Regions from separate parts of the Shewanella sp. 10N.261.52.F9 genome, predicted to be linked through region 3. Evidence: predicted binding sites of a transcription regulator. Region 3 holds the regulator's gene; each other region holds the start of a gene.
The links. The regulator LexA, encoded in region 3, represses DNA repair genes until DNA is damaged. The targets are predictions, from matches to a motif close to TACTGTATNNNNATACAGTA.
Positions count from the first base shown of each region.

Region 1: recA (recombinase RecA) is a predicted target of LexA. The motif match lies at 3,155-3,174, and genes of this name have one in related genera.
Region 2: dinG (ATP-dependent DNA helicase DinG) is a predicted target of LexA. The motif match lies at 3,089-3,108, and genes of this name have one in related genera.

Region 1 is NZ_JBFRNX010000012.1:292,190-297,366, forward strand. It holds gene rpoS (RNA polymerase sigma factor RpoS) at 1-284, shown strand, start outside; gene mutS (DNA mismatch repair protein MutS) at 378-2,957, opposite strand; gene recA (recombinase RecA) at 3,278-4,354, shown strand; gene alaS (alanine--tRNA ligase) at 4,719-5,177, shown strand, end outside.
Region 2 is NZ_JBFRNX010000014.1:91,006-96,182, forward strand. It holds gene priC (primosomal replication protein) at 1-214, opposite strand, end outside; gene AB4298_RS11450 (sulfite exporter TauE/SafE family protein) at 211-984, opposite strand; gene dinG (ATP-dependent DNA helicase DinG) at 993-3,065, opposite strand; gene AB4298_RS11460 (DNA polymerase II) at 3,166-5,177, shown strand, end outside.
Region 3 is NZ_JBFRNX010000008.1:217,615-222,791, forward strand. It holds gene plsB (glycerol-3-phosphate 1-O-acyltransferase PlsB) at 1-965, opposite strand, end outside; gene lexA (transcriptional repressor LexA) at 1,559-2,179, shown strand; gene AB4298_RS06795 (cell division inhibitor SulA) at 2,176-2,712, shown strand; gene coxB (cytochrome c oxidase subunit II) at 3,185-4,753, shown strand; gene ctaD (cytochrome c oxidase subunit I) at 4,763-5,177, shown strand, end outside.

The sequences.
Region 1 (5,177 bases), on a different contig from region 3:
TGCTAGCGGATGATGATAATGTTGGTCCAGACTATAAAGTCCAAGATGAAGACATGTCTAAGTCAGTAGTCAAATGGTTAGATGAACTTAATACTAAGCAACGTGAAGTGCTAGCGCGCCGATTTGGTTTGCTTGGTTATGAGCCATCGACCTTAGAAAATGTCGGTAAAGAGATTGGTTTAACCCGTGAAAGAGTTCGTCAAATTCAAGTTGAGGCGCTTAAGCGCCTGAAAGACTTACTTGGGGCACAAGGTCTTTCTGTAGAAGCCATTTTTAAAGCATAAAACTAAAGCATGATATATAGTCTCGTTATGAGATGAGATAAATAAAAAGCGCAGTATAAGCTGCGCTTTTTTTGTGTCTATTATTCAGCCATTTTAAAGCGCTAACTTCTTAAGGTTATACAAGTAATCCAGTGCTTGTCTTGGCGTTAGCTCATCGGGATTGAGTTTTTGCAGTGCTTCTAGAGCTGGAGATGGGGCACTAGGGGCAAAACTCATGCTCTGTTGGGTATTTTGCTGTTCGCTATTTTGCTGTACATCATGATCACGGCTTTCAAGCTGGTGTAGCTTATGTTTAGCAGCGCTAATCACACAGTTAGGCACACCAGCTAGCGCCGCAACCTGTAAGCCATAACTACGGCTCGCTGCACCTTCTTGAACGGCATGCATAAACACAATGCTATCGCCGTGTTCTACCGCATCTAAGTGCACGTTTTCAACATTTTCTAACTGTTCAGGCAGTTGCGTCAGTTCAAAGTAGTGCGTGGCAAATAGTGTCATCGCTTGCAAGTGTTTGGCTAAATACTCTGCTGCAGACCAAGCAAGAGAAAGGCCGTCATAGGTCGATGTACCGCGGCCGATCTCATCCATCAATACCAAACTATTAGTTGTGGCATTATGTAAGATATTGGCTGTTTCCGTCATTTCCACCATGAAGGTTGAGCGGCCTGAAGCAAGATCATCTGATGCACCAATACGGGTGAAGATCCGATCGACTGGGCCAATGACAGCGTGTTCAGCTGGTACGTAGCAGCCAATATGTGCCATCAAAGTAATTAAAGCGACTTGACGCATATAAGTTGATTTACCGCCCATATTTGGACCTGTAACCACAAGCATTTTACGCGCATTGTTCAGAGTTACTGGGTTAGCAATAAATGGGCTCTTACTTACTTGCTCGACAACTGGATGACGACCGGCTTCTATTTGAATTCCCGGCGTGGCAGTTAACTCTGGGCAATGGTAATTAAAGCTTTCAGCACGCTCAGCAAAGTTACACAGTACGTCTAATTCTGCGGCTGCTTGAGCAAAGTCTTGTAACTCATGTAGTTTTGGTAAGATAAGATCAAACAACTCTTCCCAGAGCTGCTTTTCAAGCGCGAGTGCTTTGCCTTGGCTTGATAATACTTTTTCCTCGTGCTCTTTCAGCTCAGGAATAATATAGCGTTCGGTATTTTTCAGGGTTTGTCGACGTTGGTAACTTAGTGGCACTAAGTCAGATTCGCGACGGCTCACTTCTATGTAGTAACCGTGCACGCGATTATAACCGACTTTTAACGTCGAGATCCCTGTCTGCTCTTTTTCACGCGCTTCAAGTTCGTGTAGGTAATCTGTGGCGCCTTCACTTAATTTACGCCATTCATCTAACTCTTGATTGTAGCCTTCACGGATAACGCCACCATCTCGGATCAGCATTGGTGGGTTATCAACAACGGCATTAGATAATAGCTCAAGTTCTAGTGGAAACTCGCCAATGACCTGAGATAAGTATTGAAGGTGCGGTGCATTTGCCTGAGTTAATGTTTGCTGCAGTTGCGGTAATAACGCCAGTGCCTGACGTAAACGAGCAAAATCTCGAGGGCGTGCATTACGTAATGCAATACGTGCGGTTATACGTTCAATATCGCCTAGGGCTTTTAAATCTTCGGCAAGAATTTCATGATTGCCGTTACCCAATAACTCTTCAATTGAGGCTTGTCTTGCACGAATGATTTCATGGTTACGCAGTGGTTGGTGGATCCAGCGCTGCAACATACGGCTGCCCATAGGGGTAACAGTGTTATCAAGCACAGAAGCAAGAGTATTATCGCGGCCACCTTGGAGGTTTACGGTGAGCTCAAGGTTGCGACGGGTCGCAGCATCTAAAACGATACTGTCTGACTGATTAAAACGTACAATCGAGTTGATATGCGGCAGTGCAGTGCGTTGAGTGTCTTTAACGTATTGCATTAAGCAGCCAGCTGCTTGCAGCGATAGTCTTGCGTCTTCGATGCCAAAGCCGCGTAAGTCTTTAGTGCCAAACTGGTTCAATAAAAGGCGATGGCAGGTATCATAGTCGAACTCCCACTCTGGGCGACGGCGAGTACCGTTCATACCTGCAATCAGGCTCATTTGCGAGAAGTCTTCGCTGTATAGTAGCTCTGCAGGGTTAGTGCGCTGTAGCTCAGCTTCTAAGGCTTCGGTATTGGCAAGTTCTGTAATTACAAAACGTCCAGATGCCACGTCTAAAGTGGCATAACCATAACCTGTTTTACCTTGATAAAGTGCAGCAAGAAGGTTGTCTTGACGCTCTTGTAATAGTGCTTCATCAGTTAAAGTGCCAGGGGTCACGATACGAACGACTTTACGTTCGACCGGGCCCTTTGATGTGGCAGGGTCGCCGACTTGTTCGCAAATTGCCACTGAAACGCGTAGTTGCACTAATTTAGCTAAATAGCCCTCAACCGCATGGTAAGGCAAACCAGCCATAGGAATAGGGTCACCACCGCTCTTGCCTCGAGCTGTAAGAGAGATCCCAAGTAACTCTGATGCACGTTTGGCGTCTTCATAAAAGAGTTCATAGAAATCACCCATACGGTAAAAGAGCAACATATCAGGATGCTGAGCTTTTAGAGTGAGATACTGACGCATCATTGGGGTATGTTTTTCTAAACCTTGAGGATCAATAGCAGTCATCGATTTTATTTGCCTGTCATTTTACTGCGGCGTCTAGTAGCGCCTTACACAATCTTGGCGCTAATCTTAACAATATTTTGTGAGCTTTAGGCGTAATTCTTACAGTGTTTGGTGAATAAAATACTGTGCATTACTGTTTAAGATTAGTAAGTATTTGATTCATATGTATTTGTAAAATATTTTTACACAGCACTTGATACTGTATGATTGTACAGTATACTAGTTTCATATTGAGGCTCTAGCCAAGGCTTAACGAGTCGTCACCGAATAGATAATACAGTGCCAATATCAGATCGCACTGTGCTCCAGAGGATATAGGAATGAAGACAGATCCAAATAAAGAGAAAGCACTGAACGCCGTTCTAGGTCAGATTGAGAAGCAGTTTGGTAAAGGCTCAATCATGAAGTTAGGTGAAGACCGTTCAATGGATGTAGAAACTATTTCTACAGGTTCGCTTGCTTTGGATGTTGCTTTAGGTGCTGGCGGATTACCAATGGGTCGTATCGTAGAGATCTACGGTCCCGAATCATCTGGTAAAACAACACTGACATTGGAAGTGATTGCTGCAGCTCAAAAACAAGGTAAAACTTGTGCCTTTATTGATGCTGAACACGCACTTGACCCTATCTATGCTAAAAAGCTTGGCGTGGATATTGATAACTTACTTTGTTCTCAACCTGATACTGGTGAGCAAGCGCTTGAGATCTGTGATGCTCTGACTCGCAGTGGTGCGGTTGACGTTATTATTGTCGACTCAGTAGCAGCATTGACACCAAAAGCTGAAATTGAAGGCGAAATTGGTGACTCTCACATGGGCTTAGCGGCACGTATGATGAGCCAAGCAATGCGTAAGCTTGCAGGTAACCTTAAGCAGTCAAATACTTTGCTTATCTTCATTAACCAAATCCGTATGAAAATTGGTGTAATGTTCGGTAATCCAGAAACAACAACCGGTGGTAACGCACTTAAGTTTTACGCTTCTGTTCGTCTAGATATCCGTCGTACTGGTGCGATTAAAGACCGTGAAGAAGTGATTGGTAACGAAACTCGCGTTAAAGTTGTGAAAAACAAGATTGCAGCACCATTTAAGCAAGCTGAATTCCAAATCCTATACGGTCAAGGTATCAACAGCACTGGTGAGTTAGTTGACTTAGGTGTTGTACACAAGTTAATTGAAAAGTCAGGTGCTTGGTATAGCTACAAAGGTGACAAGATTGGCCAAGGCCGCGCTAACGCTGGTAAGTACCTTATCGAAAACCCAGCAATTTCAAATGAAATTGAAACAACATTGCGCGCTATGCTTTTGGGCAATGGTGAGAAAGATACTGCTGATGCTGGTAATGCGGCAGACACGGCTGGTGACAATGTGGATTTAGAAACGGGTGAAGTTTTCTAAGACCGATATTACTAGTGGATGAACCACTTAGCTTGTTGTAAGCATTAATATTGCTTATTGACTAGTCAACTTAATCATCGCGGAGCTGCTGTTTGCAATCCGCGATTTTTTTTATGGTGTTTATAAAGCTATTGACGCAGGCTAATTTAGTGGCTGATTGGTTATAGTACATGAGTAACATTGAGCTAATAAATCTATTTAGTTGCCTAGCAACTCTCCTCTAGCTGTAATTTCTTTATTAGCGAAGCAGTTTTGTATCAACAGGGCTGGTTGTTAGCCATGACTCTGCTTATAATGCTATCCATAAAAATTTATCTCTCAGCTCGTTAAGGGCTATTTGCACAACCTAATTCAGGACGGTTTCATGTATCAAACCACTGCAGCACTGCGAAGTGCTTTTTTGGAATATTTCCGCACAAATGGTCACCAGGTAGTAGATAGTAGTTCTCTCGTTCCAGCGAACGACCCAACACTGCTTTTTACTAATGCGGGTATGAACCAGTTTAAAGATGTGTTTTTGGGTGCAGATAAGCGTAGCTATTCTCGTGCAACGTCTTCACAGCGCTGTGTACGTGCAGGTGGTAAGCACAACGATTTAGATAACGTTGGTTACACTGCTCGTCACCACACATTCTTTGAAATGTTAGGTAACTTTAGTTTCGGCGATTACTTTAAAGAAGAAGCTATTCATTTCGCATGGACATTCCTTACAGAAGAATTAAAACTGCCAAAAGAGCGCCTATGCGTCACTATCTATGAAACAGATGACGAAGCATTCGAGATCTGGAATAAGAAGATAGGTGTTGCAGCTGAAAATATTATC
Region 2 (5,177 bases), on a different contig from region 3:
CTAACTGTTCTAATTGAGCAATGTTTTTTGATAATTGCTCAATACAAGGTTGCAGTTGGCCGCCTACTTGAATGAAAAGCTCACTATTGAAACGCTCGACATCTTGCATCATTTTGCGCTGACCGGGCGGCAATCGCGAGTCATGTTGCAGTACTTCTTGTTCTAACTGTTTGAGTTGCAATCTGAGTTTACGAACTAGTTCGTCGGTCGTCATAACCAGGCGCTCCACACTAACTGTGCTGCTATTAATAGTATAACGGTGATAAAGATAGGGCGAATAAAAGGCAGGCCAAATTTAATTGCTGAATGCGCTCCTAAATAGGAGCCAACCATCATACAAACTCCCATACATAGACCTATTAGTATATGTACTTTACCTAACATGATAAAAATAATTAATGAGGTTAGGTTACTAGTAAAGGTCATTGCTCTGGCTAAACCGCAACTATAAAGCAGTGGTAACTGATGTAGGCCTGTACTGGATACGGTCCAAAAGGCACCAATACCAGGGCCTGCAAAACCATCATAAAAGCCTAATGGTAAACCTTGCAGCCATTGTTTTACTTTGCTTTTAGCTTTCGTGGGAATTTTATTATTATTGCTGCCCATGGCATTTGGTTTAAATAACGTATAGAGCGCAATGGCAATAATCATTATTGGTAGCCATTTTTCTAGCCATTGATTATCAATTAAATAGACGATGAAAGTACCTATTACAGCACCGATAAAGGTGGCAATAAATGTGTGGTACCACAAAGAAGGAGAGAATAGGCGCTGCTTATAATAGGTATAAGCTGCCATTGAGGAACCGAAGCTGGCCGCGAGTTTATTAGTTCCTAACGCCATATGGGGCGATACGCCCATAGTCAACAGTGCTGGGATGGACAATAGTCCACCGCCACCAGAGACCGCGTCAATAAATCCTGCAATAAAACCCACTAGTGCGAGTATGGCCCAACTACTTGGGTCTAGAAGTAAATCCAATGCCAGTCCTATTCTATTACACGACGAAAAGGCGGCAAGGCATCGAGTAAAGATTTGCCATAACGTTTCGTCACCAAGCGTCTATCTAATATTGAGATCCGCCCATAGTCTTGCTCTTTACGCAGTAATCTACCACAACTTTGTACCAATTTGCGCGATGCATCTGGGATTGTCAGCTGTAAAAATGGGTTTCCGCCCTTAATCTTAATGTATTCCGAGTGTGCTTGCTCTACCGGTGATGTTGGTACAGCAAAAGGCAACTTAGTAATGATTAAGTTAGTAAGATATTCGCCAGGTAAATCTAAACCTTCTGAAAAACTGCCTGTGCCAAAAATGATACTTGGTTTGCCTTCATCGCAGCGATCTTTATGTATCTTGAGTATTTCTTGTCTTGGCATTGTGCCTTGAATGAGTAAGCCGGTTTTAATTTTACTCTCAACTAAATCTGCGACTTTCTCCATCTGCCAATAAGAAGCAAATAGTACTAAGCTTGCCATTTCATCTTCAATCAGAGCGACAATATGTTTAGCTAATTCATCGGTATATTTATCATCAGTTGGTTCACAGTCCATTTTTGGCAAAAAGAGTGTGGCGTTTTGCTCAAAATCAAACGGCGAGTCTAAGGCTAAATAGCGGCTACCATCGTTAATTGACAGGCCAACCTGATGGGTAAAGTGATTAAAGTTATTTAGTGCTCTAAGTGTGGCACTACAAAGCACAACGCCAGCAGCTTTATTCCATAGCAAGTTTTCAAGCATAAAGCCGACTTCTATGGGGGATGCATTGAATAAGTAATCGGGCTGTTTTCCGGTTAATTGTTCAATCCAACGTGCCATAGGTGCGCCTTTCGGACTGTCTTCTTTGGCCATCATTTTCCATAGCTTTTGCAGGTTCTCTAGGCGTTGCAGCATAAAGCCTGTTTCAGATAGTAAGGATTCTGATTGATGTTTCGGGATCTCTCCATCCTTAATCGCTTCGTTTAACAAAGACAGCATTTTGTTAAATTGCTTTAATGCCAAGTTTGTCGCTGTGCCGAGGTTCTCTGCTAATACCATTAAAGCTGGTGGCAGTTTTCCGTGCTCAAAACGAAACCGATTCTCTGGGTTATCAAACTTGGCCGATTGAGCATCACAAAATTGCGCTACTTGATTAAGCATTCCAGCAATATCACCTATGTGATCTAGCATCGACTGCGTTGGCGCAATAATATAATTACTCTTAATTTGATTTTGTAGCTTGCCGCAGGTTTTAGTGAGCTTTTCTAACCAGTCGTTAGCCCCACGAACTGTGGACTGAGCGCTACTAAAATCTCGTGCAACTATTGGTAAGTGATGAGCTTCATCAATAACATAATAAAGCTCTTCTGGATCGGGTAAAATAACGCCTCCCCCTAGCTCTAGATCGGCAAATAACAAGCTATGGTTGGCAATTAGAACGTCCCAGTCATCAATATCTTCACGTGCTTTATGGAACGGACAGTTACGGTGGCTTGCCAATTGTCGGTGGCAGCTGTGTTTGTCACACGCAATTTGTTGCCATAGATGATCGGGTAGAGGCTTAGTTAGTGTGTCGCGTTCACCATTCCAAGTACCGGCTTGATAGTCTTTGAGTAAACCTTCCAGCATATCAACTTGGCTTTGATCAGGTTTTGTTTGCCACATGGCCATTTGGCTACTGTTGTCTGGCCCTACCATCATTTCAAGCTTGGATAAACAAACATAACGTTGGCGACCTTTGACTAAGCCAAAAGTAAAATCGAGGCCTGATTGTTGTAAAAAGAAAGGTAAATCTTTATGCAACAACTGCTCTTGCAATGCGACGGTAGCAGTTGCAATACAGACTTTTTTCTTGGAGGCGAGTGCTAATGGAATAGTGCCAAGTATATAAGCTAAAGATTTACCGATACCTGTGCCAGCTTCGACCACAATAATACGGCGTTGCTTGTCATATTCGCCTGCAAGCGTTTTTGATATTTCCGCGACAATATAATTTTGCTCGCGGCGCGGGCGAAAGTTAGGCAATGAGGTCGAAATGCCTTTATATATTGTACGAATTTGGGTTTTAACGTCTGCGGATAACATGAATGCACTAAGCTAATAAATAGTGCTGTACATAATAACAGTGATTACTTAGCCTAAGAAGCGTTTAGTGATTATTAGTGTATTTAATTGAGTATAAAGTATGAATTCAGGTGCCAGTGAGCTGCAACTTCTTCAAGGTAGAGTATTAACTCGCCACGCCATTCATCGACAAGGCAGCCTAATTTTACAGTACTTTGTGCAAACTGCGACAGGCCCCGTGACTGTCGAAATCCTCAATCAAGAGCATGTGTGTTTTATAAAAAGTAATGACGAGTCACTATTACTTGCTAGCGATGGATTAAGAGGTGCAAGGGCTAACGCCATCGCCCTGAAAAGCTTTAATTATGAGCCAATAACTGCATTGTATTGCAACGATGGCAGACAGTTACGGCATTTAATGCGCGTAGCTAAAGATCTTGATATTGAATTATTCGAATCAGACGTTAAAACGGAGCACCGATTTTTAATTGAACGCTTTATAGCCTTAGATGGTGAGTTTTATGGGCACTTTATTGAACAAAATGGTAATTCATCGCAACCTGTATTTGTTGCTAGTAGGGCAAGGCAGTTTGATAGCAAAATTGAACTTAACGCAATTTCTTTAGATTTTGAGTGTAGTTTTGCGGGGGAACTTTATTCTGTTGCCTTATATGGACAATCAGCCAACGGTATTGTTTATCAAAAAGTTATTATGGTTGGGAAAGAGCTCGATACTCAGCCATGTTCACCTGATGGTGAATCTATTAATTACGTCGAATGGGCCATCGATGAAGTCGATTTGATCCACCGTTTAATCTCTTGGTTTAGTGAATATGATCCGGACATTATTATTGGTTGGTCCGTTGTAACGTTTGATTTAGCCTTACTCTACCGTAGAGCGAAGTTGCATCAAATACCGCTAAATATTGGCCGCGATGGCCAAGCGCTTGATTGGAAAGTCGAGGAGAAATATCGACCAGAAACTTTGTCTTTACCTGGTAGAGTGGTACTTGATGGTATTGATTGGTTAAAAGCTGCATTTTATCAGTTCGATCGTTATTCATTAGAGTTTGTGGCGCAGGCACTGCTTGATGAAGGAAAAGCTATCCATAACGTTGATAATCGTATGGATGAGATCAATGACTTATTTTTAAATGATAAACTTGCTTTAGCGCATTACAACTTAACAGATAGTCGCTTGGTGTGGGATATTTTCGAAAAAACCCAGTTATTCGATTTTGTGATTGAGCGAGCTAAGCTAACTGGGCTAGAGCTTGGACGAGTGGGCGCATCGGTAGCGGCATTTAATAACTTATATTTACCACATCTTCATCGGGCTGGTTTTGTCGCACCGAGTAAACCTGCAAGTGATGGCATAGAAAGTCCTGGCGGTTATGTAATGGACTCGGTACCAGGTCTTTATCAACATATCTTAGTGTTAGATTTTAAGAGTCTATATCCTTCAATTATTCGTACATTTCTAATTGATCCAAAGGGACTTGTACAAGGCTCGTCCAATGTAAGTGATGCAGTGCCAGGGTTTCTTGGCGCGCAATTTAGTCGTGAAACGCCTATTTTACCTATGCTGATTAAAAAGCTTTCTGAAGAAAGAGAGTTAGCAAAGTCGCAGCACAACGCGCCTTTATCCCAAGCAATTAAGATTATTATGAACTCTTTGTATGGCGTCCTCGGCTCTAGAGGCTGTGTATTTCATGACGCTCGTCTTGCCAGCTCAATCACAATGCGTGGGCATGAAATAATGAAGCAAACTAGAAGCTGGATTGAAAATGAAGGTTTTGAAGTGATTTATGGAGATACCGACTCAACTTTTGTTTGGCTTGGTAATGATTTTTCACCTGAATTGGTACAAAAAACTGGCAGAGAACTAGCCGAAAGGATCAATGTCTTATGGCGAAGTAAACTACAAAAAGAATATCAGTTAACGAGTTTTCTCGAGCTTGAATTTGAAACTCATTTTGAGCAATTTTTTATGCCAACTTTGAGGGGCTCGGTCGAGGGTTCTAAAAAGCGCTATGTAGGAACTAAGCGTAATCAAACTGGGGAAAAACAATTAATATTTAAAGGTATGGAGCAAGTTCGAAGTGATTGGTCTCCCTTAGCTAGAAGAGTGCA
Region 3 (5,177 bases):
AGAATATAAGACAGTAACAAGTAATCCATATGGCTACGGTGACAAGGCACATAAACGATTTCATGGCCGTCATGGTGTAACTGTCTTACTTGCTCGGCACCTTTAATGTTGATGCCTTTATATAATTTGTTCCATAACCAAGTTAAGAATCGCTCGGCAATACGAACTAGGCTGTCGGAGTAATCTGCAGCGACTTCGTCCAAGTATTCCATGGCTTTAGCGCGCGCTTCTGCCTCGGAAATCTTTTTGCTCGCAGCTTCTTCTTTAATCGCTTTAGTAATAGATTCTGACTTTAGCAGTGAGTGAAATAGTGCCTGACGCTTTGGCAACTGTGGACCCGTCATCACTTTACGTTGACGTTGGAAATGCACTCGCGCAACACGAGCTAACTTCTGCGCGATACGCTTATCAGTACCATGTTCATCAGCCATGTAACGCAGTGAAACCGCATTGGAAAACTGCACAAAGTTATGACGGCCTAAGAACAAAATCATCAAGCACTTACGTAACCACGTTGGATTTTGGCGCTCAAGCACTGCCGCGCGCATGGTGTCATCTTCTTTACCAGGAGTACGCCCCCAATAAAGGCTTACCGGCACCAACTGAATATCTAACTCACGATTTTGTTTATGCACGCTGAGTAGGCGTTTGAAGCAATCAATATATTGCTCTCCACCTTCTCGTTGGCCAAAAAGTGGCTTACTGCCCTCTAAACAAACAACTCTAGGCGCTTTAACACCATTAACCTCCAAGTCCTCATAAGGGCTTGGTAATCCGAGTTTGGCAGTCATTTCACTCAAAGCCGCAATATCACTAACGGACTCCGTTTTCATGACATAGGCGAGTGGCTTACTCGGATCAAGATTGAGATCGTCAAATGGATCGTGAGGCACAACAACAGTGTGCACCAATTTGCGCTGCAACCAGCGTAAAGATTTAAACCAAAGAGAGTCTTGTTTGGACATGTTTATATGCAATGTTAGTCGCTTCTAATAAGGCGCTAGAATACCAGATATTGAAACGCTTTGCGCGATTGTATTGTTTATACACATAATCCGACTTGTATATTTATAGAACAAAGACTTACAAACAAAAAATGTAAAAACTGCTGATAACACCCAATTAAATTACGTTCATGCTTATTTCATCTTGTTGACCGTCCACTGTGCCATTAATGTCATAGAATCCTTTTGTGGGATCCAGTTGGAAATGAAACTACCTCTAATGTTAAATCAATAGTTTAACGACTAAAATCCGCATAACTACATTGTTTCTTACCGAGATAACATGAAATTATCCGCAGCAATCCGGAGACAATGAAACTGATCTATTCAACCAATTAAGGACGCTAACCAGCATCAAACGGCTGTTAAGCCAATTACCGAGTACCTCTCTAGTGGATATCGGATGAGATAGAAGTTATCAATTTCATATCGCTGGATTTATTTCATTTGAAACTGGATCCCACACCTAGAAAAAAGTTATATCTGGTTATTACTTGCACTCATAAAATTACTGTATATACTGACAGGTACTGTATAGAAAGACAGGGTTAATAATGAGACCACTAACACCACGCCAAGCAGAAATTTTAGAGCTAATTAAACGTAATATTGCTGATACAGGCATGCCACCTACCCGTGCCGAGATAGCTCGACGTTTAGGTTTTAAATCTGCCAATGCTGCCGAAGAGCATTTAAAAGCGCTAGCCAAAAAGGGCTGCATTGAAATTATGCCGGGCACTTCGCGTGGTATTAAATTAACCCAAGAAAGCACTGAAGAAACCGATTTAGGTTTACCACTTATCGGCCAAGTGGCCGCGGGTGAACCTATTCTGGCTCAAGAACATGTTGAACAACATTATCAAGTTGACCCAGCAATGTTCCGTCCTGCTGCAGACTTCTTACTGCGAGTTCGCGGTGACAGCATGAAGAATATCGGTATTCTCGAAGGTGATCTGTTAGCTGTGCATAAGATAGAGCAGGCTCGAAATGGTCAGGTTGTTGTAGCACGAGTCGAAGACGATGTTACCGTTAAGCGTTTTGAGAAAAAGGGCAATAAAGTTTTCTTACACGCTGAAAACGAAGACTACTCACCAATTGAAGTGGATCTAGCAAACCAAAGTTTAAGCATTGAAGGTTTAGCTGTTGGTGTGATCCGCAATGGAGACTGGCAATGAATAAACTAATGGGAACAAGCCCGCGCCACCCAGGTCTTTGGCAAGATATGCCATCGACCACATTGGCAAACAATCCTATCAACGACATCACGACTATGGTTACCCAAACCCAAGGCCGTGATGAACTGAAACAGATTAGTGCACAGCTTTCGCAGCTAAGCCAACAGGGTCGCTGGATTGTACTCATTAGCCCGCCAAATATTGGTTATAAACAAATGTTAGCCGCAGCGGGTGTGCGTATGGACAGAATTTTATTAGTCCACGCAAAAGATGAAGTTGAAACCTTATGGGCAATGGAAAAGGCGTTAACTAGCGGCACTTCTAGTGCAGTGATTACTTGGACATCCTCACTTGATGCTCGCGATAGCAGACGATTACAAATTGTGGCAAAAAGTGCTCGTGCAGCAGGCATTATTATCGAGAACACTCTCGATAATAATACTGAAAATGTAAATGGTCACTTACCAAGTAGCGCAATTAACATACAGGATAATGCTTTTTCACAAGCTTCTCTGTTTGGTGGCATCCATTAATAAATTTTGTTGCTAACCTTGCTAATCTATTCTTTCTAGTAAAGAAATACAGTAATAAAAAAGCTCTCATATGAGAGCTTTTTTATTTCCGTTATTCGGTAAATCAATCGAAAAGTGATCTTGATCAATATTTAAACACCAAGTAGTGTAGGAAGTGATAACAACGATATTTTGTTATATCCGAACGATTTAGTCGTCGGTCTTTAGTTTGATAACAAACAAATTATGATTCAAATTGAGACTGAAATCGGCCTGATATATTTCAGCCGTAGGTGCCAATGTGGTGATACAAAGCAGTAGTAAATACTGAATATACAATAGTCGCTGTCGTAATTAAGTTAGTACGACAAGTTTGACAAAACCACTCGCGCACTTTGAAGTCATCGTTGCTTTTTTGGGAACTGAAGAGTTTACATAGAGCAGAGACTTACTGTGTGACTCTTCTTTGTCTTGTTGACAGAGGAGAAGTCTAGTGAAGCAATTGTTGTATAGTGTGCTAGCGCTACTATTTACGCCCGCGCTTGTTGCATCAGAAATGCCACTTAATATGACAAAAGGTGTTACGGATATCAGTGGTCAGGTCTACAGCCTCCACATGATAATTCTCTACATCTGTTGTGCTATTGGTATCGTGGTATTTGGCGTAATGATTTATGCCATGATCAACCACCGCAAATCTAAAGGCGCTGTTGCCGCCAATTTTCACGAAAGCACTAAAGTCGAGATCTTATGGACTGTTGTGCCTTTCATTATTCTTATCGGTATGGCCATTCCGGCAACCAAAACACTGATTGCTATGGAAGATCCCAGTAACGCCGATCTCACCATTAAAGTGACGGGTTCCCAATGGAAGTGGCATTACAGCTACTTCGATAAAGACATATCATTTTTCAGTTTACTTTCGACTCCGAGGGACCAAATTGAAGGCAATGCAACTAAAGGCGAAAACTACTTACTGGAAGTTGATAAGCCATTAGTGCTGCCTATTAACCGTAAAGTGCGCTTTTTAATGACTTCTGAAGACGTTATTCACTCTTGGTGGGTACCCGCTTTTGCCGTTAAAAAAGATGCTAATCCCGGTTTTATTAATGAAGCATGGACCAAGATTGATAAACCTGGGATCTACCGTGGTCAATGTGCTGAGCTATGCGGTAAAGACCACGGTTTTATGCCCATTGTGGTTGAAGCCTTATCAGAAAAAGACTTTGACGCTTGGCTAATCGCCCAACAGCAAGAAGCGAGTAACGCTGAAGCTGCAGCCCAAGCCGCCTTGTCGCAAACTCTGACAATGGAAGAGCTAATGAGTCAAGGTGAGCAAGTGTATATGGCTCGCTGTGCCGCCTGTCACCAACCTAATGGTGCCGGCCTACCTGGTGTATTCCCATCACTTATTGGCAGTCCAATGATCAAAGGCGCAGTTGCTGGTCATATTGATATTGTGGTCAACGGTAAGCCTGGTACTGCAATGCAGGCGTTTTCACAACAGCTCACTGCAACCGAAATTGCTGCTGTTGTGACCTTTGAGCGTAACGCTTGGGGCAATGATTCTGGTGAGATGGTGCAAGCTGCCGATATCAATGCAAATGGTAACGCTGCAACTGATGTTGCTGCCGATACAAGTGCTAACGATGCAGGCACACCAACAACCCTCCCAGCCACCTTAGATGATACTCAATCGATAGAGAACGAGGTTGTTGCCGCAACAGCTGCCGCAGTGGTGCTAGATGATTTGACCATGGATGAACTGATGGCCATGGGCGAGAAAGTCTACATGACCAGTTGCGTTGCTTGCCACCAAGCCACAGGTGCAGGCTTACCACCCGCATTCCCATCGCTCGTTGGTAGTCCTGTTATTAAAGGGCCTGTTACCGACCATCTTGAGATTGTGATTAATGGTAAACCGGGCACTGCTATGCAGGCGTTTGCGCAGCAGTTAACGCCACAAGAGATAGCCGCAGTGATTACCTTTGAGCGAAATGCTTGGGGTAATGATTCTGGCGATGCCGTACAAGCATCAGATGTCGATGGTCACGCTAAGTAGGGGATGTAAATGAGCACAATTACACAAGATTCACCAGCCGCTCACGACGATCACCATGATGACCACCATCATGGGGCGCCGAAAGGCATTATGCGCTGGATATTAACCACTAACCATAAAGATATCGGCACGCTTTATTTATGGTTTAGTTTCATCATGTTCCTCACCGGCGGCGCCATGGCAATGGTAATCCGAGCAGAACTATTTCAACCAGGCTTACAATTAGTTGAGCCTAACTTCTTTAACCAAATGACCACAGTCCATGGTTTGATCATGGTATTTGGCGCGGTAATGCCGGCCTTTACAGGCTTGGCTAACTGGTTAATTCCTATGATGATTGGTGCGCCAGATATGGCGCTACCGCGGATGAATAACTGGAGCTTTTGGATCTTGCCTTTCGCATTTTCAATCCTGCTAAGCTCAC